DNA from 2 places in the Shewanella sp. KJ2020 genome. Region 2 is predicted to be linked to the other one. Evidence: predicted binding sites of a transcription regulator. Region 2 holds the regulator's gene; the other holds the start of a gene.

Region 1 (5,009 bases), on a different contig from region 2:
GTTTGCTGATCGGCGGAAAATAGCCATACCGACACCAAGGACACCGCTAAATTCTGGCACAACAACTCTGTCGCTAACTCTGCGGTCTTAGTAAAATCGCCCTGCTGTTTAGCCGCCGAATGTACTAAAGACTCGAATAAATACTGATGTTGACGTCGCTTCACGCTGATCCCTACAAAACTTCGTGTTGGGTAACTACTGTACTGCTGCGACTAATGCACTTTATCGGGAAAAGCGCATTAATTGAGCCAATATATGCTTATTTTTTGTCGAAGCAGATTACACTATCTTCGTTCAACACAGCAATATCGAGCATATTTAATTACAAATTAAATCACTATTGCATCATAGCGATAGGAGCAATTACAGACCATTTTCTAACTGAAAAATCATTTTTTCGGCGCTGACATCAAAGGTTAACTGTAAACTCACGCCAGAATCCGTCGGCATCGTCTTTGCCTGGGTTTGGCTAAAACGCGCCTTAGCTCGCTTGGCCATCGCCTCGGCATCACTTTGGGCGTTAACGCCGTTAAACTGCAATTCTAACAGGGTATCGTGTTCATCGATGACAGCGCCAATATCGACAAAGCTACCGCAATCTGTACATGTGTCATTCACTGTGTGGGCCTGGGCCGCGATAATACCTTTCATTAAACATTCCTCTTTAGAGTCAAAGTGTTCACGCTAGGCTAAGCCAGCAATCCGTTTAGAGGATTAGGTCTGCAAGCGTGGGATAATTTGCCATTATTATAGGCAATCTAGACTAAACAGACTCAGGTTTAGCTCACGCTTGTTAGATGCATTAAGTTAATAAATGCCACTAATGGCGATTTAGGGTGAAAGTTGTAGTTATTGAACCCACTCAAGCAGTAGCTAATAGGGGAACTAAATTACGCTGGATCGCTAATTGATCGGCAAAGTGCATAATATCAATCTTAGGGGATGTGAGTTGCCCACGTTGACGTAATTGAGTGTTCAAGTCGCAGTTGCTAAGCACTTCGGCCATCGCCATCGATTCTCCACCACGGATAACCAAGGCCTCTGGGCATATTGCCTGTTGTAATTGAAATGCCCTCGCCCCAGCTTCGTTAAAAAGCGGGCTATTATCGACTATAGGCTCACCTAAGGATAAGTCCGCCAATAAGGGCTGTTTGGGCGGGAGTTCAAACTGACGTTGTAATTTTTGTGCCGTATCAAGCTCTTTTTGCCATTGAAACTGCGCCATGTCCCGAGCGTCGGCCGACAACAAAGACAACAACAGGGCGAACTCTCCCCGCCTGTTGTGTTCTATCGCCGCATTTAAGCGGGTGCCGATTTGGGCTTCGTTGACTAAAGGAACATCAATATGCATAAAAAAACATCATTAAAACAATTCGTTGTTAGTTAATCGACCAGTTGAGACATAACTTTAGGAAAATTTTTATCTTGGCCCTTTACATGCAAAAGGTTTCTGACTACTATGGCGGCCGCAATTGAGGAGGGGTTCCCGAGTGGCCAAAGGGATCAGACTGTAAATCTGACGGCTCAGCCTTCGAAGGTTCGAATCCTTCTCCCTCCACCATTTGCACTGAAGTAAGCACGACAACGATTGAGATATTCGTGGAGGGGTTCCCGAGTGGCCAAAGGGATCAGACTGTAAATCTGACGGCTCAGCCTTCGAAGGTTCGAATCCTTCTCCCTCCACCATCTTGTCCCAATCGCCATGTGTGGTGTTGATTTCAGTGATGTGAGTTAATCTGCGGTAAACTTAAACACGGCCAAATGTTTAAGCGTTTGTAAAAGAAAGTTTTGTGGAGGGGTTCCCGAGTGGCCAAAGGGATCAGACTGTAAATCTGACGGCTCAGCCTTCGAAGGTTCGAATCCTTCTCCCTCCACCATTTCTTACTATCTAGTGAATGTATTCCCCCTTTTAGTGTGTCCCCTAGTTCTCGTTTTTATTGCCTAGATCTGTATTAAATGCCCAACGCTGCAGCAGTAAAACCGCCAATCTTCCGCCATCATCTTAATCTAACTAAATTAACGTATTAGAATACGGCTCCATTCAGCCATACCATAACTCATCAATATTTTTAGTCCCCGCAGGCTTTAATATAAAAAACGCCCCATATATATGGAGCGTTTTTTATAGATCTAGGCTAACACTTTGGCATCAATCGATATTTAAATACTTATGGGTTTGGATAGATAAGCGCCAATTGCGGGCTATACAGGTTTTCATCGCCAGTTCCGTCGCTCTGGGCTTTTGGCTAATCGGTTGCAGGCAGATGGTCTTGGATGAAATATCGATACCTTTCAATAGTTCATCTAGCTCATCTAAATGTTTCTCGGTGGCGATAGGATGCTTAATTTCATTGGCACGATTAAGGGCCTGTGGCAAGACTGGATAACCGCCCTTCATATTCACCTTAGGTGAAACCGTGACCCAAGTGCTGTCGTCGCAGAGCACTTCAAAGGTACCACTGGTTTCAATTTGGGTAGCAAAGCCAAGGCCGTGTAAGGTTTCGGTCAAGTCTCGTAAATCGTACATACAAGGCTCGCCGCCGGTGATCACTATATGGCGCGCAGTAAACCCCTTAGCATTAAAGGCCGCGATAAGGCTCTGGGCAGTATGATTTGCCCAGCGGCCAACGGTGCCGTCCACGGTAATCACTTGTTCTGGGGCAACTTTATTGACCTCAAGGACATCCCAAGTCTGTTTAGTATCGCACCAAGCGCATCCCACGGGGCAACCTTGTAGGCGCACAAATATGGCGGGTACACCGGTAAAGACACCTTCACCTTGAATGGTTTCAAAGACTTCGTTGACGGGATAGTTCATGCTGGCGTTCCATTTTTCTGGGGCGGCAGTTATAGAGGATTTTAAGCCAAGCTGCAAGTTTTTACACTGCAAACTCAGGCGCGGCGCTGGGAGCAAAGAGTTTTCAAGCCCTAATGCCTGAGTTACACTAGCGGCCTCTTTTTTTGTGTTCAGTTCAGTGAACGGTGATCGGTTTATGGCAAGCAAATTAGGCGCAAACGCGTTAGGGTCAACAGCGGCGGTATCAAAGGCTGTCGTGGTATTCAGTGGTGGACAAGATTCAACCACTTGTCTTATTCAGGCCCTCACCCAATACGATGAAGTCCATGGGATCACCTTCGACTATGGCCAACGTCACCGCGAAGAGATTGAAGTCGCAAAATCCCTCGCAAAACGTCTAAACATCACCAGCCATAAAGTGATGGATGTGAGTTTACTCAATGAGTTAGCTATATCGGCCCTCACCCGCGATGCGATCCCCGTTTCACACGAATTAATGGAAAATGGCCTGCCTAATACTTTTGTGCCCGGGCGCAATATTCTGTTTTTAACCCTAGCGGGCATTTACGCCTATCAACTGGGTGCGGATGCCATTATCACTGGCGTGTGCGAAACCGACTTTTCTGGCTATCCAGATTGCCGCAACGATTTTGTCAAAGCCATGGAATCGGCCCTAGTACAGGGGATGGACAAAAAACTCCAAATAGTCACCCCGCTGATGTGGCTTAATAAGGCGCAAACCTGGGCGCTGGCGGATAAATATCAACAACTCGATCTCGTGCGCCACCATACCCTCACCTGCTATAACGGCGTGATAGGCGATGGTTGCGGCGATTGTCCTGCCTGTCATCTTCGCAAACGTGGATTAGATGACTATCTACAGAATAAAGCGGCGGTTATGGCTTCGCTTGCGCAAGCCAGTGAAAAAAACGAGCCCAAAGCGTGAAACTTGGTCCCTACTGGGTAACATTGGTCGTCAGTTTGCTCTGTGTAGGCTTGTACTTCGCAGGGCTGGCTACGCCCACTATCGATGAACTACTGCCCTATCGACGCAGTGCCATTGCAGATGGCCAATGGTGGCGACTCGTCACCGGGAACCTACTGCATACCAACCATTGGCACCTCTTGATGAACCTTGCGGGGCTGTGGATTGTGCTCTTTTTGCATCACTTCCACTATGGCATTAAAGGCTTAAGTGGTTTATTTGCCCTATTGTGTTTACTCGAGGGTCTAGGTTTATACCTTGGGTATCCGCAGCTGCTGGGTTATGTCGGCTTAAGCGGCATGCTGCACGGCCTATTTGCCTATGGTGCGGTGCGAGATATTCAGTGTCGAATGCGCTCGGGTTATCTTTTACTATTAGGCGTGATGGTTAAAGTGGGCCATGAACAATTTTATGGTGCCAGTACCGATGTAACTGCCATGATAGGAGCACGGGTTGCCACTGAGTCACACTTAGTGGGTTTGATCTGCGGCCTGATCTGCGCGCTTGGCGTGTACCTCGCAGGGAAATGGGCACCTCAAGTGGCAAAATAACATGGCAGCGCTGCATGGCAAGGTTACATGGCAACATAAGTTCAGCCAATGAAAAAGCCGCCTCCCTATTGGAAAGCGGCTTTTTACACTGTTATGGACACACTTCACCTTTGCTCAGTTTCAAAGCTCTTAGGCGGTGATTAATAATTCCCTTAAGCGTTTGACTTCATCACGCACGGCTGCCGCCTGCTCGAATTCTAGATTGCGGGCATGTTCATGCATTTTCTTTTCTAGCTTATCGATATCGTGACTTAGTTGCGCAGCATCTGCATGATAATGTTTAGGTTTTGACTCGGCGACTCTGCCATAAACCGCTTTACTATCACGACCATCGTCGACATCCATCACATCGGTGATCCGTTTCACTACCCCTTTAGGCACAATTCCATGTTTCAAGTTATGGGCACGCTGCCGTTCACGGCGGCGCTCAGTTTCACCCATCGCCTTTGCCATAGAGTTGGTGATCCGGTCCGCATAGAGGATGACCTTGCCATTCACATTTCGAGCTGCGCGGCCAATGGTCTGAATAAGCGAACGCTCGGAGCGCAGGAAACCTTCCTTATCGGCATCCAAAATACACACTAAGGAGACCTCTGGCATGTCTAAGCCCTCACGCAGCAGGTTAATCCCAACCAGCACATCGAACTTGCCTAAACGCAGATCGCGGATGATCTCA
Region 2 (5,009 bases):
CGGCATTGACGCTTCTTTTCCCTGTACGTAACAGGTCAAACGTGTTCTCCGCTTCATGGCAAACATCGACCATAGGGGTCAAACTGAGAAAGCCTGCGCCGCCTTTAACGGTATGAAATCCCCTGAAAATGGCATTCAGCAAGTCAGTATCATCAGGATTATTTTCAAGGGCAACAAGTTGCTCCTGCAGCAGTTCTAAAATCTCGCCTGCTTCGATTAAAAAGTCCTGGAGTATCTCTTCATCTACATCAAAGGCCATCAAATTGACTCCCAGTTAGAAACCCAGACTCGATAGAAGATCGTCCACTTCGTCTTGACCCGTTACCACATCTTGACGAAGCTCAGCATTCATTATCGGGCCTTCTGCTTCAATATTATTTTTCTGAGTAATCTGACTCTCAATTACCGGCTGCTCACCAAATACCGTCAGCATAGACACCAGATTACTTTCAACTTCCATCACCAGATCGATCACGCGGCGGATCATTTGCCCCGTGAGATCCTGAAAATCCTGCGCCATCAGTATTTGATTAAGTAACTCACGTAACCGATTCGAGTCCTGTTCACTACGCGACATCAAATGCTGCACATCGTGGCAAAGCACTTTAAAATCCGCTAATGCGATATCCCGGCGCATTAACTTTTCCCAAGATGGCATAACCCTTTCAATATTAGCGGTTAATGCATTGGCCAATGGCAAGCATTCTTCGACCGCATCCATGGTTTTATTTGCCGCTTGCTCCGTCATATCGATGACGTAACTTAATCGTTGTTTGGCGTCAGGTATTGCAGTATTGGCTAATTCCACTAATCGATTATCGACTTGGAAGTCCATTAACGCACTGTGAAGTTGTCGGGTTAGTTTACCGACTTCATCAAAGAGTTCTCTCTGTAGCGGAGCTGCGAGTTCCCGAAATAAATCATCAGCCTGAGATTGCTCACCCGCACTTAATAATTCAACTAAATGCCGAGCTTGCTCGAGCGTGATGAGCCCTGATGTATATGACTTCATAGCTCATCCTTGCTCAAGCGAGTCGTTCGAATATTTTATCTAACTTCTCTTTCAACGTAGCTGCGGTAAAAGGTTTAACCACATAGCCATTAACTCCCGCCTGCGCGGCAGCAATAATTTGTTCACGCTTTGCTTCAGCCGTGACCATTAATACGGGTAAATGCTTTAGCGAATCGTCTGCGCGAATAGCCTTTAACAGGTCAATTCCCTGCATGCCGGGCATATTCCAATCTGTAACAACGAAATCAAAATCCCCCTTTTGCAACATGGGCAGGGCGGTTGAGCCGTCGTCTGCTTCTTGGGTGTTATTAAACCCCAAGTCTCGCAACAAGTTCTTGATGATACGTCTCATTGTTGAAAAGTCGTCAACAATAAGAATCTTCATATTCTTGTCCAAGGTTTCCTCCGGTGAGCTGACATTCTGTGCTCGATTAATAATTATACTTATGTCCAGTGCTTGAGCTTGCCTTTGAGTCGCAACATTGCCTGACTTAATATCTGGCTAACTCGCGATTCGCTTACTTCAAGAATGGCGCCAATCTCTTTTAAATTCAATGCTTCATCGTAGTACAGCGATAACACTAACGCATCTCTTTCTGGCAATAATTTTATTGCCTCAACTAGCGCAGAATGAAATTGGGTCTCGGCTAATGCCTCAAACGTACCATCGTCAGACCTATCGCTCGGAGTTAGTATATCCTGCGATACGCCTAAGTCTTCTATCCCTATGATTTTTCCGACAGAAACATCGTTAAGGATATGATGGTACTCATCGAGCGTCATATCAAGTTTTTCTGCAATTTCTGTGTCGCGCGCATCACGACCCAAAACTTGCTCTAACTCATCAATAGCTTGCGCGACCCTACGGTTGTTACGATGAACGGAACGAGGAACCCAATCGCCACGGCGGATCTCATCCAGCATGGCACCGCGGATCCGTATACCGGCGAAGGTTTCAAATTTTGCACCTTTGCCACCATCAAACTTGGATGATGCTTCGAGTAATCCCATCATCCCAGCTTGCAGTAGGTCATCAAGCTGTACAGAGGCTGGTAATCTGGCGAGCAAATGATGTGCAATTCTTTTAACCAACGGAGCATACTGTTCAACGATAGATGATTTATTGTCTAAACAAGTATACGCTGCGGCTTTACTCACTCGTTTTTTCCTCTTGAAAATCTGGTCGTTGCACTAAACGTTCAACGAAAAACTCCAAATGCCCACCAGGTTGCTGCGGAACGGGCCAGCTCATGATTTTATTTGCCAACCCTTGGTACGCAATTGCAGCCGGAGACTTAGGATAAGCCTCTACCACTAACTTTTGCTTACGCACTGATTTACGCAGATTTTCATCAAATGGAATTGTCGCAACAAGCTCGAGTGCGACATCTAAAAATCTGTCGGTCACTTTACTGAGTTTAGCAAATAATTCCATACCTTCGCGTAAACTACGCACCATGTTTGCAACAATTTTAAAGCGGAAAACGCCGTGTTCACGGCTGAGGATTTTGATCAACGCATAGGCGTCGGTTATAGAGGTAGGTTCATCACACACCACGACTAAAACGTCCTGCGAGGCGCGGGAAAAACTGAGCACCATATCTGAGATCCCCGCAGCGGTATCCACCACTAGAATATCAAACTGAGTGCGCATCTCACTGAAAGCGCGAATCAAGCCAGCATGTTGCGCAGGGCTAAGTTCGACCATCCCTTGAGTACCCGAGGTAGCCGGAACTATGCCTATGCCCTTAGGACCGCGGACAATAATATCGTCAAGCTCCGCATCACCCGATAATACATGGGAGAGGTTACGCTCGGCACGGATCCCCAACATGACGTCAACATTGGCTAAGCCAAGGTCAGCATCGAGCACTAAGACTCGCTTGCCCTTCTCGGCTAATGCCACCGCGGTATTAATAGAGACACTGGTTTTACCCACGCCGCCTTTACCGCCCGTGACCGCAATTACTTTCACTTTTTCGTTATAGGGTTGATTCATCATACGTAAACCACTTGCTTGATCCAGGGTCATAACTCTACTCAAATGCACAGGCCATATTATCTGACCACGCTGTGTCTTGTAATGATTGTTGTTCTGTACTATCTAATGCCGCCAGCGCCTGCTGCGCTAACATTAAGGTATCCGCGACTTTCATATCTTCAGGAACGCGTTGACCATCAGTCACATAGCTTAATGGTAACCCACTTTGGATCAACACACTTAGTGCACCTGCTAAAGAAACAGATTCATCAAGTTTTGTGAGTACTGCACCAGATAAAGGAATACGTTTAAAATGATTAACTGCATCTTGCAGCACTCGGCGCTGCCCTGTGGCAGACAGTACCAGATAACTGCGAATTGGTATTCTGCTATTTGCAGTTAAATTATCAAGTTGCTGGTAGAGCCGCATATCCCTTTGTCCCATACCCGCGGTATCTATCAATACTAGCTTGCGATTTCTGAACTGATAAAGAATTTGCTCTAGCTCATGGAGATCATGGGCTTGTTTTACGGGGCAGCCCATTATTTTGCCATAGGTCGCCAATTGCTCATAGGCACCAATGCGATAATGATCCGTGGTAATTAACGCGACTTGCTCAGGACCGTGGTGAGCGGCAAAACGAGCGGCTAACTTTGCCAAGGAGGTCGTTTTCCCCACACCAGTGGGCCCTACCAAGGCAACCACGCCACCTTGACGAACAATATCATCACCTTGATTATCCAGCATATTAGCTAAACTTTGAGGCAAAGCTCTGACTAATTCGGCGGGGGTATAGTGCTGGCTTAATGCCGCCAGTTTTGCGGCAACCGCAGGGGAAAACTCGGCTTCAAGTAATTTAGACTCGAGCATAGCTCCAACGGGGTCGATACGTTTTTTATGCTCAGTCATCAAAGAGGACACTTGGTGTGTCAATAAATTACGCAATGAGGCTAACTCATCCCGCATAGCTTCGATATCGGCATTTTGCTTCTGGGATGTCTGTGGCTTCTTATCAAAGGTGGCTGGCGCTTCTCGACGTTCAGTTTTCGGCGCTGCCGGAGCCTGTAAACCTTTTGCCCATGCGGGTAATTCCGTATCAACTTGCTGATGCGATAATTGTTGATTTAAACGGCTTTGTTGCTTTTCAAGCAAAGCTTGCAACGAATCAGCGGGCGCCGCAGGCTTAGCACGAGTCTCGGCGCGAACGGGCTGCTTCCCACCAAGGGAGACAAGATCGTCACTCACATCCATAAAGGTCGGTGCTGGCGCGGTTGCGGGGGCTTTTGCCTTAGGCTCATCGTAGTCAACGGCGGCGACAATCTCTATGCCCCCATTCACTTTTTTATTTGACATGATCACGGCATCTGAGCCGAGTGTTTCTTTCACTTGGGCCAGTGCGGCACGCATGTCTTTGGCAAAAAATCGTTTAATCTTCACTTATGCGTCCTCTACTGGCCGACGGCAGATACGATGCGTATTTGCTTTTCATCGGGGATTTCTTGGTAAGAAATCACTCTGAGATTAGGAATAGTATGTTTAACAAAGCGCGATAAGGTTGCGCGTAACATACCAGACGTTAGCAATATGGCGGGCTGTCCGACCATTTCTTGCCTTTGAGCTGCATCGGCTAAGGACTGCTGCATACGCTCGGCAAGACCGGGTTCAATATTTGGACCATCACCACCGGTTGCTTGCATTGACTGATGCAACATCTGTTCCAACTCTGGCGCCAAAGTTATGACGGGGATTTCGAGTTCAGGACCCGAGATCTCTTGGACTATCATGCGCTTCAATGCAATACGAACTGCCGCGGTTAATACCTCGGTATCATTACTCTTAGTGCCGTATTCTAACAAAGTTTGCACTATGGTACGCAAGTCTCTGACCGAAACTCCTTCATTTAATAGGTTTTGCATCACTTTTACGACACTACCCAGCGGCATAACATCGGGAATAAAGCCATCCACTAACTTAGGCGAATGTTTGGCTAGCATATCCATCAGTTGTTGCACTTC

Evidence for each region. Region 2 encodes FliA, which starts transcription of late flagellar genes. Its sites were predicted from a motif close to CTAAAGNTNNNNNNNNNNNNGCCGATA; they were not measured.
Region 1: a site for FliA is predicted at 1,386-1,412, ahead of MJO46_RS03295 (VC2046/SO_2500 family protein). Genes of this name have one in related genera too.

The regions. Positions count from the first base shown of each region.
Region 1 covers NZ_JAKUKD010000005.1:87,117-92,125, forward strand. The annotation lists gene MJO46_RS03285 (GGDEF domain-containing phosphodiesterase) at 1-164, opposite strand, end outside; gene MJO46_RS03290 (DUF406 family protein) at 364-651, opposite strand; gene MJO46_RS03295 (VC2046/SO_2500 family protein) at 863-1,351, opposite strand; tRNA gene MJO46_RS03300 (tRNA-Tyr) at 1,477-1,561, shown strand; tRNA gene MJO46_RS03305 (tRNA-Tyr) at 1,602-1,686, shown strand; tRNA gene MJO46_RS03310 (tRNA-Tyr) at 1,793-1,877, shown strand; gene queE (7-carboxy-7-deazaguanine synthase QueE) at 2,150-2,818, opposite strand; gene queC (7-cyano-7-deazaguanine synthase QueC) at 2,994-3,743, shown strand; gene rrtA (rhombosortase) at 3,740-4,333, shown strand; gene uvrB (excinuclease ABC subunit UvrB) at 4,463-5,009, opposite strand, start outside.
Region 2 covers NZ_JAKUKD010000032.1:183,675-188,683, reverse strand. The annotation lists gene MJO46_RS18790 (chemotaxis protein CheA) at 1-259, opposite strand, end outside; gene MJO46_RS18785 (protein phosphatase CheZ) at 275-1,012, opposite strand; gene cheY (chemotaxis response regulator CheY) at 1,026-1,409, opposite strand; gene MJO46_RS18775 (RNA polymerase sigma factor FliA) at 1,457-2,170, opposite strand; gene MJO46_RS18770 (MinD/ParA family protein) at 2,163-3,044, opposite strand; gene flhF (flagellar biosynthesis protein FlhF) at 3,049-4,431, opposite strand; gene flhA (flagellar biosynthesis protein FlhA) at 4,443-5,009, opposite strand, start outside.